Regions from separate parts of the Streptococcus gallinaceus genome, predicted to be linked through region 3. Evidence: predicted binding sites of a transcription regulator. Region 3 holds the regulator's gene; each other region holds the start of a gene.
What was found. The regulator NrdR, encoded in region 3, represses ribonucleotide reductase genes. The targets are predictions, from matches to a motif close to ACACNATATATNGTGT.

Region 1 (10,229 bases), on a different contig from region 3:
TCTACTGGATTTGATCTGTTAGCTGTATCAATGTTGATGATGTATGGGTAGCCAGATTCTTGTTGGAGTTTTGAGATTTCAGTTTCCAAATCACGGGCCTTGATTTTTGTTTTGCGAATACGTGGGTTAGCAACGAGTTCGTCATATTTTTCAGTGATGTCAATGTAGCTGTAAGGTACACCGTATTCTAATTCGACTGAGTATGGGCTGAAGAGGTACATATCTTCATTTTTACGTGCCAATTCGTAGAATTTATCTGGAACAGTGATTCCGAGGGAAAGGGTCTTAACACGTACTTTTTCATCAGCGTTTTCTTTCTTAGTAGAAAGGAAGGAGATGATATCTGGGTGGAAGACATCCAGGTAGACAACCCCCGCCCCTTGACGCTGACCGAGTTGGTTAGAGTAGGAGAAGCTATCTTCGAACAGTTTCATGACAGGCACGACACCAGATGCGGCTCCGTCGTATCCCTTGATCGGGGCACCAGCTTCGCGCAAATTGCTGAGCGAAATCCCAACGCCACCTCCGATACGAGAGAGTTGGAGGGCAGAGTTGATGGAACGACCGATAGCGTTCATATCATCCGTCACTTGGATGAGGAAACAAGATACCAATTCTCCACGGCGAGCACGACCAGCATTCAAGAAACTTGGTGTCGCAGGTTGGTAGCGCAAGTGGATCATCTCATTTGCCAACTCTTTGGCTAATTCTTCATTTCCCTCTGCAAAATAGAGAGCGTTGAACAAGACGCGGTCTTCCATGCTTTCAAGGTAGAAGCTACCATCGTTGGTTTTCAAAGCGTATTGGTTGTAGAATTTATAGGCCGCCATGAAAGACTTAAATGTAAAGTTTTGTGATTTCAAAAATGCAGCTAATTCTTCAATAAAGTCTGCGCTGTACTGCGCCAAAAATTCACTTTCAAGATAGTTTTCTTCCAATAAATATTCGATTTTGTCAGCCATAGTATCGAATTTCATGGTATTTGGTTCAACATTTTCCTTAAAAAATGCAGCCAAAGCATCTTGGTCTTTATGAAGAGGGATTTGTCCGTTTACAGGACGATTGATTTCATTATTGAGACGGAAGTAAGAAACGTCTCCCAAGTTTTTCAAGCTCATAATTTTTTCTTTCTAAATCTTAAAAAAGGAATTAACCCACAAGGTTTTTCAATTTACTTGGTTGGAATCCAGAGAAACTTTCGGTTTCTGTTTCCACAACAGGAGCTGCTGAGAAACCTAAGTCTTTGACGTGTTGGATGAATTCAGGTTGTTCGTCGAGGTTGATTTCCTTAAATTCAATATTTTTTTCATCTAAAAAGCGTTTTGTCATCTTACATTGGACACAGTTGTTTTTTGAATAGACAGTTACCATCATTTTCTCCTTAAATTTAATACTGTACTAGAATACACTGAAAAAGAGCAAAAGTCAAATGAGAAAAACTAAATATTGGGTGCTGAAAACGGTATATACACAATATATAGTGCAAACCTTATTAAACAGGCATTTGTGGTTGACAGAGAATTTCATGAAAGAGAGGCAGTGTTTTCAAAAGTTATTTATATGTTAGAAATTATAACACAGAAATCAAAATAATATTGCAATAATTTTCAGAATATTGTATAATATCCCCAATAGAAAACGGAGGTTTTGAGATGATGGAACAGGTAAAGAAAATCATAACAGACGGATCTCGTTCATTTTCATATTTTGATATAGCGACTGCTTGCTTAAATGAAGGTGTGCATATTTCTACTCTTCCTTATACAGTACGTATTCTTCTTGAAAGTTTATTACGGAAAGAAGATGGTGTGGATGTTACAAAATATAACATTGCTACGCTTATTCGTTACCAGGCGAGTGCACCCAAAGGAGAAGTGCCTTTCAAGCCTAGTCGTGTGATTTTGCAGGACTTTACGGGGGTTCCAGTGGTGGTGGATTTGGCTTCTATGCGGGATGCGGTTGTTAAACGTGGCGGCAATCCTGACCTTATCAATCCAGAAATTCCAGTTGACTTAGTTGTAGACCACAGTGTGCAGGTTGATGTGTTCGGCACGGATACGGCTCTAGAGGAAAATATGGCTTTGGAATTCACTCGCAATCATGAACGCTATGAATTTCTCAAGTGGGCGGAAAATTCTTTTGACAACTATCGTGCGGTTCCACCAGCGACTGGTATCATTCATCAGGTTAATATCGAGTTTTTGAGCGATGTGATTATTGAAAAGGATGGTCTACTTTACCCAGATTCTATGTTTGGGACGGATAGCCATACGACCATGATTAACGGGATTGGTGTCTTAGGCTGGGGTGTCGGAGGCATCGAGGCCGAAGCGGCAATGCTAGGTGAAGCGTCTTATTTCCCTGTTCCTGAAGTCATCGGTGTTCGTTTGACGGGGCGTTTGCCGAAGATTGCAACTGCGACGGATTTAGCTTTGAAGGTCACGCAGGTCCTCCGTCAGGAAAATGTAGTCGGTAAATTCGTTGAGTTTTTTGGTCTAGGATTGGCTAGTCTGTCCTTAGCAGATCGTGCGACAGTTTCAAATATGGCACCTGAATATGGCGCGACGTGTGGTTATTTCCCTATTGATGATGAGACGCTCAACTACATGCGCTTGACCAATCGTTCGGAGGAGCATATCCGTTTGACAGAAGCCTATGCTAAGGCGAATCATCTCTTTTACGATGAAAATACGACGCCGACCTATACAAAGGTTATCGAGCTTGATTTGTCGACTATTGTACCAGCAATTTCGGGGCCAAAACGTCCTCAGGATTTGATTGCCCTAACAGATGCCAAGGAAGAATTTCAAGCCAGCTTAGTGCGTGAGGTCGGTGTTCGTGGCTTTGGTTTGACTGATGATGAAGTTGCCAAATCAGCGACGGTACACTTTGCGACAGAGGACGTGGAAATTTCAACAGGACATGTCGCTATCGCAGCCATTACCTCTTGTACCAATACTTCAAACCCATACGTCCTCATGTCAGCGGGACTTCTAGCTAAGAAGGCAGTTGAGCGTGGATTGCAGGTTTCAAAAGCTGTGAAAACATCGCTGGCACCGGGCTCAAAAGTGGTGACAGGGTACTTGCGCAATTCTGGTCTGCAAGCATACTTGGATCAACTCGGCTTCAACTTGGTGGGTTATGGCTGCACGACTTGTATCGGAAACTCGGGTGATTTTTTGCCAGAGGTAGCTGAAGCTATCAAGTCAGAAGATTTGCTGGTATCTGGTGTCTTATCTGGCAATCGAAATTTTGAAGGACGGATCAATCCGCTTGTCAAGGCCAATTTTCTAGCCAGTCCGCCACTGGTAGTGGCTTACGCTCTGGCGGGCACTATCAATATTGACTTGACGACAGAACCGCTTGGATATGATGAGACTGGACAAGCTGTCTATTTAGACGATGTCATGCCGACGCAGGAAGAAGTTGCAGCCTATGTGGACAAGTATGTGACCTGTGATTTGTTTGAAGAAGAGTACAAGCAGGTCTTTACGGACAGTCGACGTTGGAATGCCATTGAGACCAGCACCGGGAAAAATTACGCTTGGAATGAAGCATCGACCTACATCCAAAATCCGCCTTACTTCGATGAGTTAAAGGAAGATTTGACTATTTCTCCTTTGAAAAATCTAGCGGTTCTGGCTAAGTTTGGAGATACGGTTACCACAGACCACATCTCACCAGCGGGAAATATCGCACGTACCAGTCCTGCGGCTCAGTACTTGGCTGAAAATGGGGTTGATTACCAAGATTTCAACTCATATGGTAGTCGCCGTGGAAACCACGAAGTCATGATGCGGGGGACATTTGCCAATATCCGCATCAAGAATGAACTAGCTGACGGAAAAATTGGTGGCTGGACCAAGTATGACGACAAGATTCTTCCTATATATGATGCCGCTATGACCTACAAGGAAGCGGGTGTTGGAAGTTTGATTATTGCAGGCAAGGACTACGGAATGGGTTCTAGTCGTGACTGGGCAGCAAAAGGGGCTAGTCTTCTTGGGGTCAAAGCAGTGCTGGCAGAATCCTTTGAGCGTATCCACCGTTCCAATCTGGTCATGATGGGTGTGCTGCCTCTGCAGTTTTTAGAGGGAGACAGTGCAGCTAGTCTTGGTCTGACAGGAGCAGAACGATTTGATATTGATGTGACGGAGGAGGTAAGAGTTGGGCAAATCGTCACTGTGCGAGCAGTCAGTGCTGCGGGCGTCAAGGAGTTTAAAGTTAAAGTACGATTTGATGCAGATGCGGATATTCGCTATTATCGCTACGGCGGTATTTTGCCGATGGTTGTCAAGAAAAAAATGGGGGAATTAGCATGACAGACAGTATGGGTCTTAAGGATATGATTGCCTGTGATACGCGAATCAGTGCCATCGAAAATGATGAACTATCCTATGCGGGCTACAATATTTCTGAGTTTATGGAGAATAATGCCTCTTTTGAGGAGGTCATTTATCTCTTGTGGAATCTGCATCTGCCAACGCAGATTGAACTCAATCATTTTGAAGAACGCCTGCGACAGGAGTATGCGATTTCAGATGCAGTGGAGCAGTGCATTCTTATCCAGTCGCGCAAGCACCTCCATCCTATGAGTGTTTTGCGTTCGACGGTTTCCCTCTTGGGTGTTTACAATATTCATGCGGAGGAAAATTCGATTGAGGCCATGTACGACCAATCCATCCAGATTATGGCCAAGGTGCCGACCATTATTGCTACTTTTGCGCGGCTTCGTCAGGGCTTGACTCCCATTGCTCCGAGGGAGGATTTGGGTTTTGCGGCCAATTTTCTCTATATGCTAAAGGGAGAAGAGTCTTCTGAATTGGAAGTGCGAGCTTTTAATAAGGCGCTCATTCTCCACGCAGACCACGAGCTCAATGCTTCGACTTTTGCGGCGCGTGTGACGGCTTCGACCTTGACAGATATCTATTCTTGTGTGACGACAGCTATCGGTACGCTGAAAGGTTCGCTTCATGGAGGTGCCAATGAACGAGTGTTCGACATGCTGATGGATATTCGGGAGTCTGGTGATACAGAGAGTTACCTGCGTCAGAAGTTGGATTCTAAAAAAAAGATAATGGGGTTTGGTCATCGGGTTTATAAGACGGTTGATCCGCGGCAAAAATATTTAAAAGAAATGGCGCTGGCGCTGACTCAAGGAACGGATGATGAAGAGTTTTACAATTTATCCCAAGAAGTAGAAGAGTTTATTCGCCATGAAAAGGGCTTGATTCCAAATGTGGACTTTTACTCGGCAACGGTTTATCATGTGCTGAGAATTGACAGTGACATCTTTACCTTGATTTTTGCTATGAGTCGGATGTCAGGCTGGATTGCCCATGTGCAAGAGCAAAAGAAAAATAACAAACTCATTCGGCCGCGTTCGCATTATGCAGGGCAAAGAGACTTGGTTTATATGCCAATCAATCGGAGGTAAGTATGGCAGAGAAGATTTTCATGAAAGATGGCATTTTGCAGGTGCCTAGTCATCCCATTATCTCTTATATAGAAGGAGATGGTGTCGGGCAGGATATTTGGAAAAATGTGCAAGAAATCGTTGACAGGGCAGTTGAGAGGACTTATGATGGTCAGTGTTCTATTGCCTGGCAGGAAGTTCTGGCTGGAGAAAAAGCTGTTGCTTTGACAGGAACGTCTTTGCCGGCGGAGACTTTGAAAGTTATCAAAGAGAGTCTGGTAGCTATCAAGGGACCGCTTGGGACGCCAGTTGGTGAGGGCATGCGTTCGCTCAATGTGGCGCTTCGTCAGGAATTGGATTTATTTGCCTGTGTGCGGCCTGTCCGGTATTTTAAGGGAGTTCCTAGTCCGCTCAAGGAGCCTGAAAAGGCCAATGTGGTCATTTTCCGAGAAAATACGGAAGATATCTACGCGGGTATCGAGTGGGAAAAAGGAACTGCAGAAGTAGAGCGAGTTATCCGATTTTTACAAGAAGAAATGGCTGTCACTAAAATCCGCTTTCCAGAGACATCGGCCATCGGAATAAAACCCATTTCCCAAGAAGGCTCGGAACGCCTGATTCGTTCGGCAATCCAGTTCGCCCTTGACAATGACTTGACGACAGTGACTCTTGTTCATAAGGGAAATATTCAAAAGTTCACAGAAGGTGGTTTTCGTAAGTGGGGCTACGAGTTAGCCCAGCGTGAATTTGCCAGAGAATTAGCAGACGGTCGTCTTCTTGTCAATGACATCATTGCGGATAATTTCTTGCAGCAAATTCTTCTTCACCCTGAAAACTTCCAAGTCGTGGCTTTAACCAATCTCAATGGCGATTACGCCAGCGATGCGGTAGCGGCTCAGGTCGGAGGGATTGGTATTTCGCCAGGAGCCAATATCAACTATATGACAGGTCATGCTGTCTTTGAGGCGACACACGGGACGGCACCAGATATCGCTGGTCAAGATAAGGCAAATCCTTGCTCCTTGCTCTTGTCTGCTGTCATGATGATGGATTACCTAGGCTGGAAAGAAGCGGGGCAGCGGATTACACGTGCAGTCGAAGAGACTATTTTATCAGGGCAAGTCACAGCTGACTTTGCGCAAATGATTGGAAAAGACGCACTTTCCACTTCGGAATTTTCTAAAAAAATCATTGAAAGATTATAGAGAAATCTTGTTTTCTGAAACTGTAAATTTGAATGTAGCATAGAAAATTCTTGAAAATGAAAGTGAGAAATGGTATAATATAGAATTGTAAGGGTTATCACAAGTAACCTACAATTTTTGAAAAAACAAAGGAGAAACCAAACATGGCTTCAAAAGATTTCCACATTGTGGCAGAAACAGGTATCCACGCACGTCCAGCAACTTTGCTTGTTCAAACTGCTAGCAAATTCGCTTCAGATATTACATTGAACTACAAAGAAAAATCAGTTAACTTGAAATCAATCATGGGTGTTATGTCACTTGGTGTTGGTCAAGGTGCTGATGTAACAATCACTGCTGAAGGTGCAGATGCTGATGACGCTATCGCAGCTATCTCAGAAACAATGGACAAAGAAGGATTGGCATAAGACTATGACAGAAATGCTTAAAGGGATTGCAGCATCCGACGGTGTTGCTGTTGCTAAGGCATATCTACTAGTTCAACCAGATTTGTCATTTGAAACTGTTTCAGTTGAAGATACAAATGCAGAAGAAGCTCGTCTAGATGCTGCTCTGGCGGCGTCGCAAGACGAGCTTTCTCTTATTCGTGCGAACGCAGTAGACAGCCTCGGTGAAGAAGCCGCAGCGGTTTTCGATGCTCATTTGATGGTTCTTGCTGACCCAGAAATGATTGGTCAAATCAAAGAAACGATCCGTGCTAAGAAAACAAACGCCGAAACTGGTTTGAAAGAAGTAACAGATATGTTCATCGCGATTTTTGAAGGTATGGAAGACAACCCATACATGCAAGAACGCGCTGCAGATATCCGCGACGTTGCAAAACGTGTCTTGGCTCACCTTCTTGGTGCAAAATTGCCAAACCCAGCAACAATCGATGAAGAGTCAATCGTGATTGCACATGACTTGACACCTTCTGATACTGCTCAATTGAACAAACAATTTGTAAAAGCTTTCGTAACAAACATTGGTGGTCGTACAAGTCACTCTGCTATCATGGCGCGTACGCTTGAAATCGCAGCAGTTCTTGGTACAAACAACATCACTGAAATCGTTAAAGACGGCGACATGCTTGCTGTTAACGGTATTACTGGTGAAGTCATCATTGATCCTACAGAAGAACAAATTGCAGCATTCAAAGAAGCTGGTGAAGCATATGCTAAACAAAAAGCTGAGTGGGCTCTTCTGAAAGATGCTCAAACTGTAACAGCTGACGGCAAACACTTTGAATTGGCAGCCAACATCGGTACACCTAAAGACGTTGAAGGTGTAAACGATAACGGTGCTGAAGCTGTTGGTCTTTACCGTACAGAGTTCCTTTACATGGATTCACAAGACTTCCCAACTGAAGATGAGCAGTACGAGGCTTACAAAGCTGTACTTGAAGGCATGAACGGCAAACCAGTCGTGGTTCGTACAATGGATATCGGTGGTGATAAGGAACTTCCTTACTTCGACCTTCCACATGAAATGAACCCATTCCTTGGATTCCGTGCTCTTCGTATCTCTATCTCTGAAACTGGGGACGCTATGTTCCGCACACAGATTCGTGCCCTTCTTCGTGCATCTGTACATGGTCAACTTCGTATCATGTTCCCAATGGTTGCGCTTCTTAAAGAATTCCGCGCAGCTAAAGCTATATTCGACGAAGAAAAAACGAAATTGGTTGCAGAAGGTGTTGCCGTTGCAGATGATATCCAAGTAGGTATCATGATTGAAATCCCAGCAGCAGCTATGCTTGCTGACCAATTTGCAAAAGAAGTTGACTTCTTCTCAATTGGTACAAACGACTTAATCCAATACACAATGGCTGCAGACCGTATGAACGAACAAGTATCATACCTCTACCAACCATACAACCCATCAATCCTCCGTTTGATCAACAACGTTATCAAAGCAGCTCACGCTGAAGGTAAATGGGCTGGTATGTGTGGTGAGATGGCTGGTGACCAACAAGCAGTTCCGCTTCTTGTCGGAATGGGCTTGGATGAGTTCTCAATGTCAGCTACTTCAGTACTTCGTACACGTAGCTTGATGAAGACTCTTGACACTGCTAAAATGGAAGAGTACGCAAACCGTGCCCTTACAGAATGTTCAACAGCAGAAGAAGTGCTTGAGCTTCAAAAAGAATATCTTGGTTAATACAGAAACACGGCTTCAGTCGTGTTTTTTTACTGGTCAAATACAGGATGACAGCTAGATTTATGGTATAATAAAAGGACTGATGAAAAGGAGTTTTTATGGAAAACTTACGAGAAAAATTAGCGAGAGAATTTGGAATTCACGTACAAGATTTGAGTCTTTTTGAGACAGCTTTTACCCACACCTCTTACGCAAATGAGCACCGCCTTCTAAAAATTTCACATAATGAACGCTTGGAATTTTTAGGAGACGCTGTTCTACAACTAATCATATCTCAATACCTGTACAAACGGTATCCTCAAAAACCAGAGGGCGAAATGTCCAAAATGCGCTCTAGCTTTGTGCGTGAGGAGAGTTTGGCAGGCTTTTCGCGTTCCTGTGGATTTGACGCCTACCTTCTTTTGGGAAAAGGGGAAGAAAAATCCGGTGGTCGGAGCCGAGAAACCATTCTAGGGGATGCCTTTGAGGCATTTCTAGGAGCTCTTTTGTTGGATCAAGGGGTGGATGTGGTTGAAAAATTCCTCTATCAAGTCATGGTTCCGCATCTGGAAAATGGCACCTTTGAACGTGTGACAGACTACAAGACGATTTTGCAAGAGATGTTGCAGGTTAATGGCGAAATTGAGATTGCCTACAAGGTTGTCAGCGAGACAGGACCAGCACATGAGAAGGTATTCGAAGTGGAAGTCGCTGCCAACAATCAAGTCATCGGTCGCGGAGTTGGTCGTTCTAAGAAGATGGCAGAACAAGCTGCCGCTAAGAATGCTGTGGAGGCTCGTTCCTAATGTATTTGAAATCAATTGAGATGCAGGGGTTTAAGTCCTTTGCGGATAAGACCAAAGTGGTGTTCGACCAAGGGGTTACCGCAGTTGTTGGTCCAAATGGTTCTGGAAAATCCAATATCACAGAGAGTCTGCGTTGGGCCTTGGGGGAATCTTCCGCAAAAAGTCTGCGTGGTGGCAAGATGCCTGATGTAATTTTTGCTGGGACTCAAAATCGTAAGCCGCTCAATTATGCCTCAGTGGCGGTCACTTTGGACAATAGCAAGGGATTTATTGCCAATCGTTCAGCTGAAATCAAGGTTGAGCGTCATATTTATCGGTCGGGGGATAGTGAGTATCTGATTGATGGACAAAAGGTTCGTCTGCGGGATATTCACGATCTCTTCATGGATACTGGTCTGGGGCGTGATTCTTTTTCAATCATTTCCCAAGGTCGTGTGGAAGCAATTTTCAATTCTAAGCCGGAAGAACGCCGTGCGATTTTTGAAGAAGCTGCTGGCGTTTTAAAATACAAGACTCGGAAAAAAGAGACAGAGACTAAATTGTCCCAAACTCAAGACAATTTAGATCGTTTGGAAGATATCATCTATGAGCTGGATAATCAGGTTAAACCGCTTGAAAAGCAAGCTCAAGTTGCGAGACAATTTTTAGAATTAGATGGCAAGCGAAGCGAGCTTTACTTGGATG
Region 2 (10,229 bases), on a different contig from region 3:
CGCCATAATCTGCTCTTCCAGTTCTTTGGTGTAAGGAATCCCCGCCTTGAAAGACCAGGTCGCTACATTGTAGCAACCCTCACAATGAAACATACAGCCCGCCACATAGAGCGAATTCCGCACACCTTCACCATCCACAAAGTTAAAAGCCTTATAGTCGATGATGCGCCCCTGACTCAGTTCAGACGACTTCCATTCCTGAGGCTGTGGATTATTCATGTGACTCCTCCTTTGCTCTAGATTACCCTATCCAGTACCTTTCTGTCCCCTCGCGGACATCCTCAAAAACACCGCTATTAGCGATAATCACCGCTCGACTGGCTGGATTGTCCACGCTACAAGTGACCAGCACCTTTTGGATGTTTTTGGACATAGCTGCGCTGATACCTTGTTCTAGCATAGCTTTGGCGTAACCTTTACCACGCGCTTCTGGCTTGACTGAGTAACCAATATGCCCACCATGGTTGAGCAAATGGTCATTCAAACGCAAGCGGAGGCTGAGAAAACCAATGGCTTCCTCGCCTACAAATCCTACAAACTGGATAGCAGGCACCCAGCCCTCAGGGATGTTTAGCCCCATCTCCGCGTCAGCATTGCCAGCAATCCAAGCTTCGTAGTCGAAGTTGTCCGCATCCCAGAAACCACCATCGTGAGCGGATCCCGCTTCTTCAAAAGCCCGCATCAAGGCTAAAATGGCTTCTTTATCGGCCAAGGTTGGTCTACGTAGTTCCATTACTTTTTCTTTCCAGCTTTTTTCAGCAATTCTTGCACGCGCGATTTTTTGTCTGATTTGACGGTTGAGTGTTTCTCGTGAAACTTCTCCACACGCTGCATTCCTTTATAATCTAATTGAAATTTTCCCATTTTCTCTACTTTCTATTTTCTCTAATTTCCTGGTGTTTTAATCGTTGACCCATTCATGTGTTTAACACGGGCTGAGATTTCCTTGTGGCGTCCGTTTACCATTGGACGAGCCTGAGGATTGCCCAGATAGCCACAGGTACGTTTGACCACATCGACGGTTTTAGGATCGGTGTTGCCACAATTTGGGCACTTAAAACCACGCTCTGTTGGCTCAAAATCGCCTTCAAAATCGCACTTGTAACAGCGATCAATCGGTGTATTGGTTCCCAAATAACCGACACGGTCATAGGCATAGTCCCAAACGGCTTCCAAAGCTTTGGGATTTTGCTGCAAGACAGGATACTCGCAATAGTGGATAAAGCCGCCACTGGCACCCGCTTCTGGATACACCTTTTCAAAGTCCAATTTTTCAAATGGCGTCGGATTCTTGCGCACGTCGTAGTGGAAAGAGTTGGTGTAATATTCCTTGTCCGTGATGTCTGCAACTGGCCCAAATTTCTCCGCATCCAAGCGACAGAAGCGGTCTGTCAAACTTTCAGATGGCGTTGAGTAGACCGAGAAGTGATAATCGTATTCATCAGACCAATCCGCACAGAGTTCCTTCATCTGACGAACGATGTCAACGGTGAAGTCTTTTGCAACCTCATTTTTCTCCCAATCACCACCATAAAAGACTGTTGCCACCTCGTAAAGGCCGATATAGCCCAGCGAAACCGTTGCGCGACGATGTCTAAAGAGGTCGTCTACGTTGTCGTATTTCCCAAGGCGATTGCCAAATGCGCCGTATTGATACAAAATTGGTGCGTTGGCTGGTGTCGCTTCTTTAACACGTTCTACACGGTAGACCAGAGCATCTTTTGCAATTGCCATCCGTTCCTTGAAAATATCCCAAAACTTATCCATGTCCCCTTTGGATTCCAAGGCGATTCGTGGAAGATTGACCGTCACAACCCCAAGATTCATTCGACCAGAGTTGACTTCTAGGCCGTTTTCATCCTTCCAGCCTTGTAAAAATGAACGACAACCCATGGGTGCCTTAAAGGAACCTGTCAAGTCAATAATCTTATCATAGGACAACATGTCTGGGTACATGCGCTTGGTCGCGCACTCCAAAGCTAATTGTTTGATGTCATAGTTGGGCGAATCCGGCTCAAGATTGAGTCCACGTTTAACCGTGAAAATCAACTTCGGAAAGATAGCCGTACGGTGTTCTGACCCCAATCCCTTAATCCGAATTTCCAAGATGGCTTTTTGAATCTCGCGCTCAAACCAGTTGGTACCAAGACCAAAACCGAGCGAGGTGAAGGGCGTTTGACCATTGGAAGTAAAGAGAGTGTTGATCTCATATTCTAAGGACTGCATAGCATCATAGATATCTTTACGCGTCTTAGCACGCGCATACTCTTCCCGCTTATCCTCAGCCACCCAAACTTCCGCATCCTTGAGGTGCTTCTGATAATTCAGCTCCGCATAAGGTGCTAAAAATTCATCAATTCGGTCAGCAGTACAACCACCATACTGACTAGAGGCAACATTTGCGATAATTTGTGAGATTTGCGCTGTCGCAGTTTGGATAGACTTGGGACTCTCGACCTCAGCATTCCCAATCTTAAAACCGTTGGCCAACATGCCTTTGAAATCTATGAGACAGCAGTTGGTCATAGGCGTATACGGACTATAATCCAAGTCATGATAGTGAATATCGCCCTTTTGATGTGCATTAGCCACATGGGCAGGCAACATTTTTAGACCGATCGATTTACCGACAATGCCTGCGGTCAAGTCACGTTGCGTGTTAAAGACGTCGCTATCTTTGTTAGCATTTTCGTTGACGACAGTCTGGTCTTTGTTGAGCAATTTATCAATCGTAAAATTGATATCGGTCGCCTTTGCCCGTTCAAAATCACGCTTGGTACGATAATGGATATACTCGTTGGCAATGGCGTATTCATTTGCCTGCAAGAGCTCGTGTTCCACGATATTTTGAATCTCGTAAATCTTGATATTTTGTGGGAAGCGATCCGAAATCTCTGCGATAACGCGGTCACAGATACCCTTTAATTTCACTTCCATTAACGGAGACATGGGAACCACTTCCGCAGTCGCTTTCAGCAAAGCCTCGTAAATCTTATCCTCGTCAAAAGCCACCCGACGGCCATCCCGCTTGATGACAACTGATGGTAAATCTTGTACTGCAACTACTACATTTTCCATATCATTTCTCCTTTAACTTACTGATATCTAGTCTACCACTTTAAAAAAATAAATCAATATATTGTGTAAAAAAAATAAAAAATAAATATTTTATACAATATATAGGAATTGCAAATATAAAAGAAAAGACTGTTTTCACAGCCTTTTTCACTTATTTCTTTTTATAAAGCGTAAGATGTGAGGTGCTTAAGTCCTCTTTTTCGTAGTTATCCTGCAAGACAGATTTGAGTTTTTCCGGCAAGGAAATCCCTTTATTGACCACCACATATTGTGCCTTGCCATTGTTCAAATCATAATCAAAAGCAGTTTTAGCCTCATTTGTCAAATATGGCTGGGCAGCAATAAACCGAGAGGATGAAAGATGACCTGAATTAAGGTAGACCTCCGCACTGTTATCCCAGCTGTAAATCTCCGCATCTTTGTCCGCATGAGTCTTAATGTAGCTGGCCACCTCTGTACGTTCCTTCGCCACTTGACCGTCCAAGACAAATGCCAAAACTGGCTGCATTGGGATAAACAAGCACACGAGTATCGGAAGGAAAAATTGTGAGCGAAGATAGCTGTAGGGAGCAGGCTTTTCTTCCTCCTCAATCATCAACTCTTCCAGATCAAGACTTTCCTTTTTCTCCTCCACAGAGGAAAGGGCCATGACAAAACCACAAGGCAACAATAAAATAAATTGACTCAAATCAATCACTGGATTGCCTAAAATAAAGACAATTTGCACCAAGAAGGTTAAAATAACAACCATCTTGATAGCCAAATGCTTACCAGACGCCATAGAAGCCAAGGCCATGATAAAATTCTTCAGGAAGCCAGTCAGGAACAAGATCAACAAGACAATCCCTGCAACCCACAATATCGTTGCAGACATGAAATTCAACTGCAGATTGTAAAAGAATGTCTGAGAGATGGCCACACCCAATATCTGCTTCACGAAGGTATAGTAACCAACAGAGTATATTATAAATAAGAAGCCAAATAAACTTGCCAAAAATTGGTAGACAGCGCGCGCTTTACGACCATAGCGAATATTGTAAACGAATAAAACTAAGCTCGCCACAATCCACAAGATCACACTCTTTGGATAAATCATGAAGACCAAGGCTGCATCAATTCCGTACAGGATGAAAGCCTCGTCCCGCACCGCATTTTCAAAATAACGAACCAAAAACCAAAGGCTGGTCAACACAAATGGCAAGGCAAAAATGGTTGCATAGAGACCACCAAAGCCCAAGGCCAGTACAAACAGGTAAAACCACATACTCAACTGAGTGGCCGTTTCACGGCTTTGGCTAAAATAGGCCATTAATTTGTAGAAGTAGACACCCGCGATCACCAAGGCGATAAACTGTAATCCGACGAACACCAGTGGATTTCCTAGAAACGTGCCTAAGAAAGTCAACAGATGGTACAGAAGACCATTGTTACTGAAGAAGTCTCCGTAGGGACTCTGACCGGCTTTCATAGCCATTCCCGCATACAGGGTATGAGTCTGAAGATTATTAGCCAATCCTGTAAATAAAGGATTGCCCACACTCAAAAAACTAAGGATGAGACTCCATAGTAGAGCCGGAAAAAAGCGACCCGGTACTAGATTTTTCTTAAATTCATGATTAAAAGATTCAGATTCAACTGTCTCACGACGACGTCGTCCTCTTTTCTGTGAACGTCTGGACAGATTTTCTGTTCCTACTGTATCGATTTCTGTCATGTTACTCTCCTTGGTGTAATGAATTCATTATACCAAAAAGTCTGATGTCTGTCATTTTCTCTCTGATTTGAGATGCAATTTAGCATAGCGCTCCAATTCACGGAAAGTTAGCCATTTCTTCCCAGGATACTCTTCTTTATTTGTCTTTTGTTCACTCTTCATACCTATTTATTCGAAAAAAACTGCCCGAAGGCAGCCCTTATTTTTTCTGATAAATAGAAGCCTCTCCATCGTCTTCTGTCAAGGTTAATTTGTCCCCTTCCAACCGATAAGTATGATGGTCCTCGCCGATACGGAGTTGGTTCTTAGCCGTATCAACCGTCACTTGCTCAACTTCTTTTTCTCCATCTTTTTCAAGCGTTTCTAAACTACCTTGCCCTTTGGAAATTGTCAAAGTCTTGGTTTCGTCCATCTCTTCCAAAATATAAGTTCCATCAATGTCTGTCGCAGTAGTGCTGGATGACTGGGAACTTCTGACTTGGCTACTAGCTGCTGAGTGACCTACCTCACGGTCATCACAAGCTCCCAAGAATATCGCTGTTGCAGCGAGCAATAAAATTAAACCTCTTCGTTTCATTTACAAGCCTCCATTTCTATTTGTACAATTATTATTGTAGTATAGGACGTAAAAGAGTGTCAATTTTGACGCCTAGGTCTACAAAACAAAAAAGGCGGTATAACCGCTCTTTCTTTTATTCTTCTTCGTCTAAGAAGCTGTTGAATACTTCTTCGATCATGTCCCATTCTGCTGTTGCATCTTCTGGGATTGGTTGCAGGTCGCCTTCAGTACCGTTTTCATTTTCGATAAATGAGTAGGCTTGAATTTCAACTTCACCGTTTTCATCTTCTTCCGCACTTGCAGGAATCAAGAGAACGTAGTTTTTACCAAATTCTTCTTGACCATCAATTGTCAAAAGAATTTCAAATAATGTCTCATTACCTTGGTCGTCAACCAATGTAATCAACTCACGTTCGTCGTGATTGTGGTCGTGTTCATGATTGTGTGCCATGGTGGCCTCCTTAAAATGTTCTATCTAAATAATTTTGTAAAATCAACTGAGCAGCTAATTTATCAATAACCTTTTTACGCTTTCCGCGGCTGATATCTGCTTGTTCAATCAACATCCGCTCCGCAGCAACCGTCGTCAGACGCTCGTCTTGGTAATCTACTGACAAACCAAACAATTCGATGAGTTTATCGCCGTAAGCCTGACTGGCTTCGACACGAGGACCGCTCGTATTGTTCATATTCTTAGGTAAACCGACCACGAACTTATCGACCTTATAGTTTTTCACAAGATCCGCTAAACGCTCAAACCCAAACTCACCTTGGTCTTCATTAATTGGAATAATCTCTAACCCTTGGGCTGTAAAGCCTAATGGATCGGAAATGGCTACCCCAACCGTCTTAGAACCAACGTCTAATCCCATGATTCTCATTATAAATCAATCCCGTTTTCTTTCAGGTAGAAACGAACCAACTCTTCAACAATCTCATCACGTTCATATTTACGGATTTGATTCCGAGCATCGTTGTAACGAGGGATATAAGCTGGATCTCCACTCAATACATAACCAACGATTTGATTTATAGGGTTGTAACCTTTTTCATTTAGAGAGCTGTAAACATTTGTCAATGTTTGACTAATCTCTTGCTTATTACCATCATCCAAACGGAAACGAACTGTTTCTTCAGTGAATCCCATACTTACACCTTCCTTCAATCTATTTTACAGTCTATTATAGCACATTTTATCAGCGCTTTCAATGATAGGGCATCATTTGGAAAAGAAAACAGTCTGATTGTTTCAGACTGCTCACTTCATTACAAAGCTGCTCGCATACGCGCTTGAGCATTTTCAACATTCCGTACAGAACGAGGCAAAAATGCTCGAATATCGTCTTCTTTGTAGCCCACTTGCAGACGTTTTTCGTCAATCAGAATCGGACTTTTTAGAATACGAGGATTTTCCGTGATGAGGTCAATCACCTCATTGACACTTAATTCTTCGATATCACAGTTCAAACTCTTGGCATAGCGGTTTTTAGACGATACGATGCTGGCAATGCCGTTTTCTGTTTTGGCCAAAATTCGTAGAATTTCTTCTTTTGTGATGGATTCTTTGCCAAGATTATGCTCGTTATAAGATAATTGGTGAGCATTTAACCAATTTTTAGCTTTTTTACAACTCGTGCAACTAGATACAGTATAAATTTTAATCAATGTAGTATCTCCTTTGCTACCTATACTAAATACATTATAGACCATTATATCACAAATGAACTCGGTCTGGAGACCTATTTATAACTTTTTTAGCGTTTTGTCAAGCAAAAACCAGAGATTCCCGAAAAATCTCTGGTCAGTTGGTTAATCTTCTAATTCGATACCACCATCAAGGTCTAAGACCAAGTCTTGTTCTGCCACAACTTCTTCTGCTACTTCAACACTAGGTGATGCATCTTCTTCAATCAAACCATAGTGAATACGGATTTTACGATCAATTTCATCAAAGATAGCTGGATTATCTGCCAAGAATTTCTTAGCATTTTCAGAACCTTGACCAATCTTCTCACCATTGTAAGAATACCAGGCACCAGCCTTATTGATAATACCGAGATTACTTCCGATCTCAATCAATTCACCCGTACGTGAGATTCCTTCACCGTACATGATTTCCACAACGGCTTCCTTAAATGGAGGCGCCACCTTGTTCTTCACGATTTTGACTTTGGTTTCCTTACCAACATTGGTATCCCTTTGATCACCAGTACCCTTGATTTGCGTATTTCCACGAACATCAATACGAACAGAGGCGTAGAATTTCAAAGCACGTCCACCAGGTGTTGTTTCTGGATTACCAAACATAACGCCAACTTTTTCACGCAATTGGTTAATAAAGATCGCAATCGTTTTTGTTTTGTTGATAGACGCACCCAATTTACGCATAGCTTGGCTCATCATACGCGCTTGCAAACCAACGTGGCTATCACCGATGTCACCATCAATCTCTGCACGTGGTACAAGTGCTGCTACAGAGTCAACAACTACTAAGTCAACCGCTCCAGAGTCAATCAACTTACCAGCGATTTCAAGGCCTTGTTCTCCTGAATCTGGCTGTGACAAGAGCAACTCATCAATGTTAACCCCCAAAGCAGCTGCATAAGCTGGATCAAGTGCATGCTCCGCATCGATAAAGGCTGCAATTCCGCCCTCTTTTTGACATTGTGCTACTGCGTGAAGAGCGACAGTTGTCTTACCTGAGCTTTCAGGTCCATAAATCTCGACGATACGCCCTTTAGGATAACCACCTGCACCAAGAGCGATATCAATTGACAAGCTACCTGAGCTCATAACTTGAACTTTTTGCTCCGCACGTTCACCAAGACGCATGATAGAACCCTTACCAAAATCTTTTTCAATTGATTTTAGGGCGTCATCCAGAGCCTTCTTACGCTCATCGCCGAATTTTTTTGTAATATCTTCTAATTTTTTGCTAGGTTTTTTAGCCAAAATCATGTCTCCTATTTCTATTCAATTTAATTATTATAGCATTTTTTTACTCGTTTAGAAACTCTTACGCATATAGTCCAAAGCATGTAGGCAGGCAATTTCTCTTAGTTGTGGCAAGGCATATCCTCCTATATCAACAGACTGAGCTTGGCTGCCTTTTTCACTAGAAATCGCCAAAGAAAGACGAACTCGTTGAAGATTTTCCTGCGCTGAGGGTAAAAACTCTCCAAGGAGCGCTAAACCTAGACTAGCTCCTGTTTGCTGGCGAATCAAGTCTGCATGAGATTGAGCGGCATCTTTGCCATAAAGGGCTACAGAAAGGACTCGACCGCCCTCAAATACAGTCGTATCTGTCTCTACACTGGCAAGTTGATACTGTAGTAAACCTGCTGTCAAGTTTTCTGCAACTGCAAGGGTCTGCCCAGCAGAGGCTAATTCAGCCACTATCACTTTGGCTAAACTATTTTCTTCGCCGTAACCATAGAGGTAATCTGTCAACTTATCCTGACTCAAAATCTCTGCCTCGTAAGCATCTAGCTTGACCGTAGCTTCCTCAAAGCTACTAGCTTTGGTAGAGATACGCAGGGTGACTTCGCCGATTTTTGCATAAGGGGCAAGCGTTGGGTCTGTCTGATTCTCAATCATATCTTCCAAAACAGTCACCAGCTGACTCTCACCAATCCCAAAGAAACGCAATACCCTTGAATAAAGCTGACTCCCTTTTTCAGCCAAGATGGGCTGTAAACTTTGTGTAAACATAGGCTTTAATTCACTAGGTGGGCCTGGCAAGAGGATATAACGAACACCTTCTTGCTCAATGATGCCACCAACTGCTAATCCAGTTGGATTTTGCAATGGAATACTTCCCTCAACCAACTGAGCTTGCCTATCATTATTTGGTGTACGAAAACGACCTGAACGACTGACAAAAAATTGATCGAGCTTTTCCATAGCTTGATTGTCAAATACCAATTCTTTCTCCAAAAACTTGGCCAAAGTCTGCTTAGTCAAATCGTCAGCCGTCGGACCTAGCCCTCCACAGAGCACGACTAAATCACTCCGCTTACTGGCAATCCCTAATATGGACAAGAGTCGTTCTTCATTGTCTCCGACAGCCGTTTGGAAATAAACATCAATCCCCAATTCTGCAAATTTTTCAGATAAAAATTGGGTGTTTGTATTGACAATCTGACCTGTCAGAATCTCCGTCCCAACCGCAATGATTTCTGCTTTCATCTTGACCTCCTCACACAAACTATTCGTAAATTGATTTCATTGTAACAAAAAAAATAGCAAAATAGCTATTTTCACCACTCTTTCTTGAGTAAATTTCACTTCCACTCACACTCATCTTCATGGTCATTAATCAAGCCCGTTGCCTGCATAAAGGAATAAATGCAGACGGGACCGACAAACTTAAAGCCTCGTTTTTTCAGGTCTTTTGAGATTTGTTGGGAGAGGGCTGTTTGGGCTGGTACTTGATGATAATCTACTACGGTATTTACCCGCGGCTGACCATTAACATAGGACCAGATGAAACGGTCAAAAGTTCCAAACTCTGCCTGTACTTTCAAAAATGCCTGCGCATTGGCTCGGGTAGCATATAGTTTGGCTCGGTGGCGGATGATCGACGGATTGTCTAGTAAGGCATCCAAGTCTTGGTTCGTCATTTGAGCGACTTTTTTAATATCGTAATTGTGAAAAGCTTGACGAAAGGCGGCACGTTTATTGAGCACCGTTTCCCAAGATAGACCAGCCTGATAGGTTTCCAAACAAAGAAGTTCAAACAGTGCTTGCTCCTCATGGAGAGGTTTTCCCCATTCCTTATCATGGTAGGCAACATAAAGGAGATTGTCAATTTTTACCCACGAACATCTAGTCATAGCTATCCCTTCATCAGCATTTTCAAGCTAGAGCTGATATACT
Region 3 (10,229 bases):
ATAAACAGCTCGAGGAGGTGTCGGTCTTTGCAGACGTTCTCGTCTAGAGTAACCACTCGGCTGACTAGAAAAGAGCGGCGGCAATAAATCTTCCTGCACCACTTCCGTAGCGGCAACTGGATGGCTAAAATCCTTGTCTTGATAAGGCCCCTTGATATTGCTGATAAGATCGGACTCATCGTATAAAGTCATTTGTGGAGCTGGCTCCACCAAAACTTCATCATCTGCAATCAATGGAAACAGTGTCTGTCGTCTCGTCATACATTTTTTCCTTTCAAACTGGTATTATAGCATATTTCCTGCTTTTTCGGGAGTTTCAGCTCAGGAAAGCCCCAAAATCTCACGAATATCATCCACCGTCAAGCTAGCACGGCTTTCATTTCCATCAAGAACCGTCGTCACAAGATTTTTCTTATTTTCTTGCAATTCTTGAATTTTTTCTTCGATGGTGCCACGGGTAATCATACGGTAGAATTCCACCGTTTCTGTTTGCCCCATGCGGTGGGCACGACTAATGGCTTGCTGCTCGGCTGCAGGATTCCACCACAAGTCAATCAAAATAACTGTGTCCGCTCCTGTTAGATTCAGCCCAACACCGCCCGCTTTCAGGGAAATCAAGAATGCATCTCGACTGCCCGTGTTAAAAGCAGTGGTCATTTCTTGGCGAAGATGGGTCGGAGTTGAACCAGTCAATTTATAACTGCTCAAACCTAAATGGTCCAACTCTTTCTCAATGATGTCCAGCATCTGTTTAAATTGAGAAAAAATTAAGACACGGTGATTGCCTTCCTTGAGTTGGATGAGAAGCTCTTTGAGATTTTCCAATTTGCCACTTTCCCCATCAAAATCATCCATAAATAATTTTGGTGTGTCACAAATCTGGCGCAAACGTGTAATGCCAGACAAAATCTCAATTTTCTGGCGATTGATTTCAGCCTCGCTAGCCGAAGCCACACGCGCCTGAATTTGACGCAACTGGGCCAGATAAATGACCTTTTGGTCGTCTGACAGTTCATTGAGAACATTGACCTCTATCAAGTCAGGCAATTCTTCAAGCACATCCTCTTTCTTGCGACGCAGAATAAATGGTCGAATAATCCGAGCCACATCCTCTGCAGCCAACTTACCAAAAGCGAGCTTGGCCGGCAATAGACCTGGCAAGACAATTTGGAAGATGGACCAGATTTCATTGAGATTATTTTCAATTGGAGTCCCAGATAAGGCAAAACAATTGCCCACTTCAAACTCGCGTAATTGCTGAGCTATTTTTGTCTGAGAATTCTTCATCACTTGCGCTTCGTCCAAGAAAAGGTAATCGTAAGACTGGGCTTTGTAAAGGGCGACATCTTGTCGGAAAGAAGCATAGCTGGTCACGACCACTTGGTGGTCTTCCTCAAGCAATCGCTCGCGCTCAGCCTTGTTGCCGTAAATAACAGCCACATCTAGCTGCGGGGCAAACTTATGGCATTCTTCCTGCCAGTTATAGATCAGGCTCGATGGTGCCAAAATCAAAACTCGGGAATCCTTTGTCGTATGGCTCGCGATAAATGCGATAGATTGCAAGGTTTTTCCTAAACCCATATCATCTGCCAATATCCCACCAAATCCGTACTTATCCAAAGTCGACAACCAATGAACACCCAGTTGTTGGTAATCTCGAAGATTGGCTTGAATTGGTAGGGCGGGCAATTCTACTGCTTCTGGATGCGCTAATTCATAAGCCATGGTTCGGAAACTCTCCGTAAAGGAAATATGGTCCTGACCAGAAAAGGCATCCGCTAGCTGATAAGATGCCAGACTAGACAGGGTCATCGATCCTTGTCCACTTGACGTGGCCCGTAAAAAGGTCAAGGTTTGACTGACTCTTTTTAATTCATCATCAAAGACCAACAACCGACCTGTCCGGCTAGTGAAGTAGGCTTGCGCTGACATCAAGGCTTCTAAGGCATCCTCTACCTCATCAGCTTCAATCCCTGCAAAATCAAAGGAAACATCTAAAAGTGAGCCGCTACGGTCCACTTGGATGCTGGTCGCCTCCTCCACCAAGATATCACGCAAGTCATCAGACAAGTCCACCTGACCGAACCGCTTCATAGCTGGCAAGGTTTGTACAAAAAATTGGTACCAATCTTGGCTTGATAAACCTGTTCGTTGCCGTTTAAACTGACCACGAAAGCCTGCATGATCTAAAAAGCGATAAACCCCTTGTAAATGCTGGTAATGATAAGCAAAGGCCAATTCTTGCAATTCCTCTTGACTGCTTACCTGGCAATTGGGAAAGGCGAGAGAAAGTTGCAAGAGAAGCTGATTGTCCTCTCCCTTATCTAAGCGAAATTGCGGTTGAAAATCCTGAATTTCAAATCGTTTGGGTGCAGACACAGTCCCTATTTTTTTGAATTCCAAGAGGCTGAGCGCCAACTTATCTCGGTCTTGAAAATCAACTTGAACCGTCTTATGCCCCTGCTCATCCTTGGACAAGATATCCTTTACCGTTTTCAACAAGGTATCTTGCTGGGCATCCACTTGATAAAGGCAATTCCCAACCAAAAAGTAGCGCCCCGATAAGAGCTCACGTTTGGGCTTCTCTTCAATCTTCAGCTCGATTACCTGCGTGTCCACCTCGACCGAGAAGCGATACAAATTCGCCCTTGCATCAAAATCCACCAACCTCAAGGTGTCATATTTTTCATCATCACAATGAAATTCAAAGCTAGCTAATTGCTGAAGCAAGTCCAAGCCGTCTTCAAAAAAGGCCAGTGGCAAACGAAGATGACGTCCAAAATGCGCGAATACTTCACTTTCAAAAACTGATTTTTCAGGAATGATTCGCCACAAAAAATCCAGTAAGCCTTGACTAGCATCGTCAAAAACAGCATAGGACAACTTTTCGTAATAATTTTTTCCTATCTGGTAGAGGCTTCCTTTTTTGACAATTTTCAAAAAGGCGCCAATATCTCGAATGATATAGGAACGGCTATCCGTCAGGCGGCTGATTTTCAAGGTCCAATCAATATTTTGGTCATACAGCAAGAGCTGTCCCTCTACCGAGAGTTGGTAGCGAACTTCCAGCGTCTCATCTCCAGGCAAGACCTTATCCAGAAAAAGCCCTCCAAAATAGGTCCGTCGCTCGCGCTCTTCTTCCTTGGCTTCATCGCGGGACAGAGTTTCAATTGTTTCTTTGCCGTCCGCATCATTTTTCAAGTAGTATTCTACAGCTGCAAGATGGGGACAGTAGGCACGCTGCGCAAACAAGTCACAGGAACAACTTATTTTTTCCTCATCGAGCGCATAGCAAAAATCCTCTGCATCTACCTTGAAAAAAAGACAAGAGTCGGCACTTTTTTCTACACTCAACTTACCGGCCTCGTACAATTCAATTCCCTCTTGACGGACCCGTCCCGGCATCATTCTAGCCATAGATTCTCCTTTTCTTTATCCCTCTATTATAGCATACTTAAGCCCTTTATTGGTGTTTTTTCATGATAAAAAGAAGGCTTTCACCTTTTTCTCTTTCTATCCAAAACCATCAAAATTGCCAGCAGCTACCTACTGAGGAAATTGAAACAGATTCTTTTCGAGGACAAAATCAAGGGCAAATACCTTGGTATGCTCTCCATGAAAAGTCACAACCAACTGGTCTGTTGTTAATTCCTTAATCTGCCCCGCTCCAAAACGAGGATGTGCCACCATACGTCCTCTGTAAAATTGCTTCTCCAAGACCTGTCGAAAACTCGGCAAGGGCTGGTCATAGTCTTGACTGCGCACCTGATAAATATCACACCTTGCTGAGACATAGCAACGATTTTTCAGTTTTAAACACAAGCCATTTTCAAAAAATTGGTAGCGAGCTCTGTGGCGCTTTTCATCTCCTTGACTACGAGTGAATTTTCCTACATGCCACGAGGTTCCCGCCAGCTATCCCAAACCCATAGATTCTCCTCCTTTACACAATATAACATTCTATTTTATCAATAAATAGGGGAAAATGCTCAGTTTCAATAGAAAAACCTCCAAAAGGAGGTTCTGATTATTTACGTTTCCGAGCAATCAAATGAATCGGAGTGCCTTCAAATACAAAGGCTTTGCGGATTTGATTTTCCAAAAAGCGCATGTAAGAGAAGTGCATGAGCTCTTCTTCGTTGACAAAGACGACAAATGTCGGTGGTTTGGTAGCCACTTGTGTCGCGTAGAAAATTTTCAGGCGTTTGCCCTTGTCAGTCGGTGTAGGATTGATGGCAATGGCATCCATGATGACATCATTAAGAACCGCTGATGGAATTCGAGTATTTTGACTTTCACTAATCTGCTTAATGAGGTCTGGCAACTTATGCAACCGTTGCTTGGTCAGGGCAGATACGAAGATAATTGGAGCATAAGACAAGTATTGGAACTGGTCACGGATATCGTCTTCCCAGTTCTTCATGGTGTGATTATCCTTTTCAACCGTATCCCACTTGTTGACCACGATAATCATCCCTTTACCCGCTTCATGGGCAAAGCCGGCAATCCGCTTGTCGTACTCACGAATGCCTTCTTCTGCGTTGATGACCATCAAAACCACATCTGAGCGGTCAATGGCACGCATGGCACGCATGACAGAGTATTTCTCTGTATTCTCGTAGACCTTACCAGATTTGCGCATACCAGCGGTATCAATCATGGTAAACTCTTGTCCTTCGCTATCCGTAAAATGCGTATCAATGGCATCACGAGTCGTTCCAGCCACTGGACTAGCAATCACACGGTCTTCTCCCAAGATGGCGTTAATCAAACTAGATTTTCCGACATTGGGACGACCAATCAGGCTGAATTTGATGATGTCTGGATTTTCTTCCTCAATTTCATGCGGTAGATTTTCCACAATGGCATCCAAAACATCCCCGGTACCGATCCCGTGTACGGATGAAACGGGGTAAGGATCGCCAAGACCCAAGGCATAAAAATCGTAGATATCACTACGCATCTCAGGATTATCAACCTTATTTACCGCTAAAATAACGGGCTTATTAGTCTTGTAAAGGATACGAGCAACATACTCATCAGCATCCGTAATTCCTTCCTTACCAGACACGACAAAAACGATGACATCTGCTTCATCCATGGCAATCTCCGCTTGGTGCTTGATTTGGTCCATGAATGGCGCATCAACGTCGTCGATCCCACCTGTATCGATAATAGAAAACTTACGATTGAGCCAATCAGCTGTTGCATAAATACGGTCGCGTGTCACACCTTCCACATCTTCTACGATGGAAATGCGTTCTCCAGCAATCCGGTTAAAGAGAGTTGATTTGCCGACGTTTGGACGTCCGACAATCGCAATAGTTGGTAAAGCCATGTGGCCTCCTTTATTTCAATAATTTCTGTTCTTTTAAAAATGCTGCCGTCATCGGATGTTCTGGCTGACCAAACTGCATGGCTACACGTTCAGACCATAATTCAGTCTGGCGAGCACCTGCATAATCCGTCATGACCTGGTCAAAGTCCTTGATGACTTGGGCGTCCTGCTCCTGATAAAACTCTTCAAACACCAGTACTTCCTGCGGTAAGCGAGGCTTCACTTCGTTTAATTTTTTAGGAACACCCAAGGCAATTCCAAAGACAGGATAGGTATAATCTGGCAACTGCAAAATCTTGGCAATTTCATCCGCATTTTGACGAATCATGCCAATAAAAACTCCCCCATAGCCCATACTTTCAGCAGCCAGTAAGACATTTTGCCCTGCCAAGGCTGCATCTACTGAGGTCACCAAAAGATTGTCCGCACCATCCGCATGAAAATTTTCTGCATGAAGTCGCGTCGCTTTTTCAGCCCGATTGAGGTCTCCGATAAAAATCAAAAACGTGTCACATTTCAGAATCCAAGGTTGTGGTTGTGCGGCATAGATGGCCTGCTTTTGCGTGTCAGACTGCACTTTTACAATGGAGTAGGACTGAAAATTTTTCCAGCTAGACGCTGCTTGTCCTGCTTCAAGGATAGCTTTCAAGTCTTGGTCGGGGATTTTTTGATCCGTGAAGGAACGAACCGAGACATGTTTTTTCATTAGGTCAATGGTTTCAGTCATGGCGTCGATTGCTCCCTTCCAAATGAATTTCTCTAGCAAGATAACGAATGCGCTCCATCACCCGGCGGGCCTGCCAAGTCTCATCTCCTGTTTTCCCAGAAGAAAAATGGCGTTCCAAATCTGCAAATGAAAAATTTGAGGTAAAGAAAGTCGGAAGATTTTCCTGCATGCGGTACTGCAAGATGACCTGCAAGACATCATCTCGCACCCAAGACGAATGCTGCTCCGCACCGATATCATCTAAAATCAAGACTTGAGCTGCTTTGATGTCGTCAATCCGTTCTTTAACCGAACCAGAGCTAATCGCATTTTTGATATCCACGACAAAAGTCGGATAATGAAGCATGGTCGTTGCCAACTCATGACGGACCGATAGCTGATGAGCTAAATAAGCCATCAGATAGCTTTTGCCGATACCAAAATTCCCAAAAACATAGAGGCCTTTATTGTCACGACCGACCCGCTCTAAAAACTCACTAATGGCTTCATAAATCGGCATCCGATTGACATCTTTGAAGTCCAAATCTGCTGCCGTAACGGACTTGAGACTCGCTGGCAAAGAAATCAATTGAATGCGATTTTTGATGGCTTCCGCCTTGCGGTAATCCAGCAATGCTTGCGTCTCTTGGTAGGAAACATCGGCATAGCCTTCATTCATGACCAAGACAGGCTTGTAGCCCACCGCAATATAGGCAGAGTCTTTGGCCAAATATTTTTTTCGTTCATTGAGATACTCAAAGAACTTGGACAAGGAGCGACTGACCTGGTCTTCTGTCAGCTGATGCTGGGCAATAAATTCTGCAACCTCTGCATCGCTAACAATCTCAGCATAAAGCTCTTGAAAGGACTTACGTCCACCATTTTCTCGCTTCATATTTTCTTGAACTGGATTCATAGGTCACCTCCTTTTCCTTCCTCCCCCATCATCCGACGACGGAGTTCTTCAAGTCTTTTCTGATCTTGAACTGTTTTTTCTTGCTTCACTTCTTTTTTGCTCCACTCGGGTACATTGCTAGTTTCTACCGGTGTTTTCTGGCTAGGCTTGCTCATTTTTACACCCTCACGCAAGGCCAAAACTGCAGCTTCTGCCGTATCAACCCCACGATAAGAAAAGTCATTAGCCACCTTTAAGGCATACTTTTCATTCAAGTTGGCCGAATCCACACGATTATAGGTATAAAGCACAATGGCGTTGATGACCTCATCGAGTAAACCCAGTTGCGCCATGTTTTTAAGACAAGTACGTTCTGTAGTTGTCAAGGCTGCTTTCCGGCTGTTTTTTAAGAGTTGTAAAAATTCTAGCGGCTTGTGTTTTTTACTTTCTTGAATGAAGGATACTTCTTGGGGTGAAAACTGCCCCTGGCTGACTGGCTTAGATTGCCATTTTTTAGCCATTCGTTTGGTAGAAATGACAAAATCCACAGCCGTTTCTTTGGCCACTTGATAAGATTCAAACCAAGTCCATCCAGCTTGCTCCGCCAAATGATGTAAGGCAACTGTATCTGTTTTCTCATCTTCAAAACGCAGATTGTCCCGTCCCATCAATTGCTTAAAGGACTGCATGTCAAATTCCTTGGACTGGCTCAAGTTTGACACCACTTGTCCCTCAACTGAAAAAACTTCTGAAAATTGCTTGCTGATTTTTTTATCTACAGATGGCAAATCTTGTTCTAGCAATTGAACGGCAGGCTCACCAATTTTTTTGACTAACAGCGAATGGTAAAGGGGGTGCTTGAGAAATTCCTGCTGCGATAAAGGACGAAGCAACTGCAAACTCACTCCATCCTCCAACTGATAGATGTCCAACAGCTTCATGGCAGATAAGACATTGAGAGCCGCTTCCACCGCCTGCGTCCCCAAACCTAGATGATTGAGCACACGACTAAATTTATACCGCCCACGACCATTGTCATAAAAAGACCAGAGATAGTGGTAGAGTGCCGTTGCCTCCAGCCCCAAAATCGGCTGGTAGCAAGCGGCCAAACTAGCAAAATCCGGCGTAAATTGTTGCCCTGCTAGGTAAGCATAGGTATCGTTTGGTTTCATAACTTAGTCCTGCTTTTTATGCTTGGCACTTTTTGTAATCTGCTTGAGCAAAATTTCCAACTCGCTCACATCCTTGAAGGAACGATAGACTGAAGCAAAACGAACATAGGTAATCTCATCCAAATCAACCAACTCTTCCATGACCAGATTCCCAATGACATCACTTTCTACCTCGTTATCACTCTGAGCACGAACCTTTTGTTCAATCCGATTGACAACTTCATCGATTTCAGCGCTAGAAACTGGACGTTTTTGGGCGGAACGAATAATCCCATTGAAGATTTTTTCACGAGAAAATTGCTCGCGCGTCCCATCTTTTTTTACGACAACTAGCGTCTTTTCTTCTACACGTTCATAAGTTGTAAAACGATAGTCACATTTTTCACATTCACGACGGCGGCGGATGGTATTGCCATCTTCCGCTTGTCGACTATCCACTACACTTGACTTCAAACTATTACATTTGGGACAACGCATCTTCTTTCCCCCATTTTATCATTATCATCTCATTGTACCACATTTCTAAGGAGAATAAAAGGGAGTGAGCTAGGCTCACCCCCTGACAAGATACAAGGTAACCAATACCAATTACAATCAGGCTTCGTCTGCGCTTTTTTCAGCCAATCGTTCATAGGTCCATTCCCGAACCAGACGATAAATAACTGCAAAAATCGGTGTAAAGAAGACCATCCCTATCAAACCAAATAAATTCCCACCAATCAAGGCAGCAGCCAAGGTAAACAAGGTTGGCAAGCCAACGGATTGACCGACAACACGTGGGTAAATGACATTTCCCTCAATCAACTGAATAATCTGGAAAAGCACAATCGACCACAGAGCCAGCAGCGGATTTTGGACAGAGACAAAGAGCGCACTGATCAAGCAAGCAGAAAGCGGACCGATGTAAGGCACGAAGGACAAAACGCCAGCTAAGATACCAGCCATGGCCGCATAAGGAATCCCAGATAAAGAATAACCCGCAAATACCAAGACCCCGATAATACAAGCCTCTACAATCTGACTCATCAGAAAACGGTCGTAGGTATCAATAATGACTTCACCCACATAAGTTAGGTTATGCACCACTTTTTCTGGGAAAATAGCCACCAACAACTTAGATGACATGGCTTGCAAATGCTCCTTGCTAGCCAAGATGCTCAAGGTGAAAAAGAAAGCCATAATCAAGGTTAGAACATTTGAGAAAATACCTGTAACATTTGTCGCCAATCCTGCTAAAAAGGACGTCACATAAGAAGAGACATTGTCCCAACCTGTAAATTTGCTAACATAGCTGTTCACTTCCTGTCCTACCTTACTGGACAGGACACCATTTTCTTGCAAGGCAGAAACCAACTTTGGAATAGCTTCATTGGTCACACTAACCAATTGTGAAATCGTAGTTGTCAGCGTTGGTAGGATAATCATGACCAAACCTGTCACAATCAAGGCAAACGCTACCAAAACTCCCGCAATCGCTAGGGGACGACTAGATTTTTTCAAAAAAGGAACTTTTTCAATCAAATTCTCTAATTTTTTCATCGGTACATTGAGCACAAATGCAAAAATCGCACCAATCAAAAGAGAGTTGACGCTCCCGAGCAAGAGCGAAATCAGTTTCAAGATTGCTTCATACTGCAAAACAGCTAATAAAACTAGGGACGCAAAGGTAATCAGCAAGATTTTTTCCTTAAATGTGGTCTTCATATTACTTCCTTTTTACACAAATTTTAAACTATAGTCATTTCGTTTTATTTGATTGCTTCGCTAACTCGGTTTGCCGTACTTCAGTACAGCCCACACCTCTTTGCCTCGCACTAAAATAAAACAACTATATTAGAATCTAATCTAGATAAAAATCAGATGAGAGAACCCTCACCTGATCTTCGCTATAGGGATATTAGTCACGCATGGCATAACCAACTCCACGGATGGTTTTGATGTAGGATAACTGCCCTGGAATATCTAATTTTCCACGAAGGTAGCGGATATAGACATCCACTACATTGGTCTCCGTTCCGGATTCGTACTGCCAAACCTTTTCCAGCAACTGCTCACGCGTCATGGTTTCTTGGCTGTTCATCAAGGTTGCCAAGAGGTCATATTCGCGGCGGGTCAAAG

Region 1: the regulator NrdR is predicted to act here: its motif matches at 1,469-1,484, upstream of nrdH (glutaredoxin-like protein NrdH).
Region 2: the regulator NrdR is predicted to act here: its motif matches at 3,130-3,145, upstream of nrdD (anaerobic ribonucleoside-triphosphate reductase).

Annotation. Positions count from the first base shown of each region.
Region 1 is NZ_JBEPMK010000001.1:298,916-309,144, forward strand. Features, by position in the region: gene nrdE (class 1b ribonucleoside-diphosphate reductase subunit alpha) at 1-1,118, opposite strand, end outside; gene nrdH (glutaredoxin-like protein NrdH) at 1,150-1,371, opposite strand; gene acnA (aconitate hydratase AcnA) at 1,653-4,322, shown strand; gene ABID27_RS01575 (citrate synthase) at 4,319-5,437, shown strand; gene icd (NADP-dependent isocitrate dehydrogenase) at 5,440-6,621, shown strand; gene ABID27_RS01585 (phosphocarrier protein HPr) at 6,765-7,028, shown strand; gene ptsP (phosphoenolpyruvate--protein phosphotransferase) at 7,033-8,760, shown strand; gene rnc (ribonuclease III) at 8,859-9,545, shown strand; gene smc (chromosome segregation protein SMC) at 9,545-10,229, shown strand, end outside.
Region 2 is NZ_JBEPMK010000006.1:71,661-81,889, forward strand. Features, by position in the region: gene nrdG (anaerobic ribonucleoside-triphosphate reductase activating protein) at 1-219, opposite strand, end outside; gene ABID27_RS08365 (GNAT family N-acetyltransferase) at 242-733, opposite strand; gene ABID27_RS08370 (hypothetical protein) at 733-864, opposite strand; gene nrdD (anaerobic ribonucleoside-triphosphate reductase) at 886-3,078, opposite strand; gene ABID27_RS08380 (putative glycosyltransferase family protein) at 3,230-4,792, opposite strand; gene ABID27_RS08385 (hypothetical protein) at 4,992-5,369, opposite strand; gene ABID27_RS08390 (DUF1292 domain-containing protein) at 5,485-5,802, opposite strand; gene ruvX (Holliday junction resolvase RuvX) at 5,813-6,232, opposite strand; gene ABID27_RS08400 (IreB family regulatory phosphoprotein) at 6,232-6,498, opposite strand; gene spx (transcriptional regulator Spx) at 6,618-7,016, opposite strand; gene recA (recombinase RecA) at 7,161-8,303, opposite strand; gene ABID27_RS08415 (competence/damage-inducible protein A) at 8,358-9,539, opposite strand; gene ABID27_RS08420 (DNA-3-methyladenine glycosylase I) at 9,635-10,186, opposite strand; gene ruvA (Holliday junction branch migration protein RuvA) at 10,189-10,229, opposite strand, start outside.
Region 3 is NZ_JBEPMK010000004.1:9,866-20,094, forward strand. Features, by position in the region: gene zapJ (divisome accessory protein ZapJ) at 1-261, opposite strand, end outside; gene ABID27_RS05925 (pilus expression-regulating Snf2 family helicase) at 322-3,417, opposite strand; gene ABID27_RS05930 (hypothetical protein) at 3,547-3,765, opposite strand; gene der (ribosome biogenesis GTPase Der) at 4,028-5,338, opposite strand; gene ABID27_RS05940 (NADPH-dependent oxidoreductase) at 5,349-6,065, opposite strand; gene dnaI (primosomal protein DnaI) at 6,058-6,960, opposite strand; gene ABID27_RS05950 (replication initiation and membrane attachment family protein) at 6,957-8,111, opposite strand; gene nrdR (transcriptional regulator NrdR) at 8,115-8,588, opposite strand; gene ABID27_RS05960 (AI-2E family transporter) at 8,706-9,815, opposite strand; gene ABID27_RS05965 (response regulator transcription factor) at 10,009-10,229, opposite strand, start outside.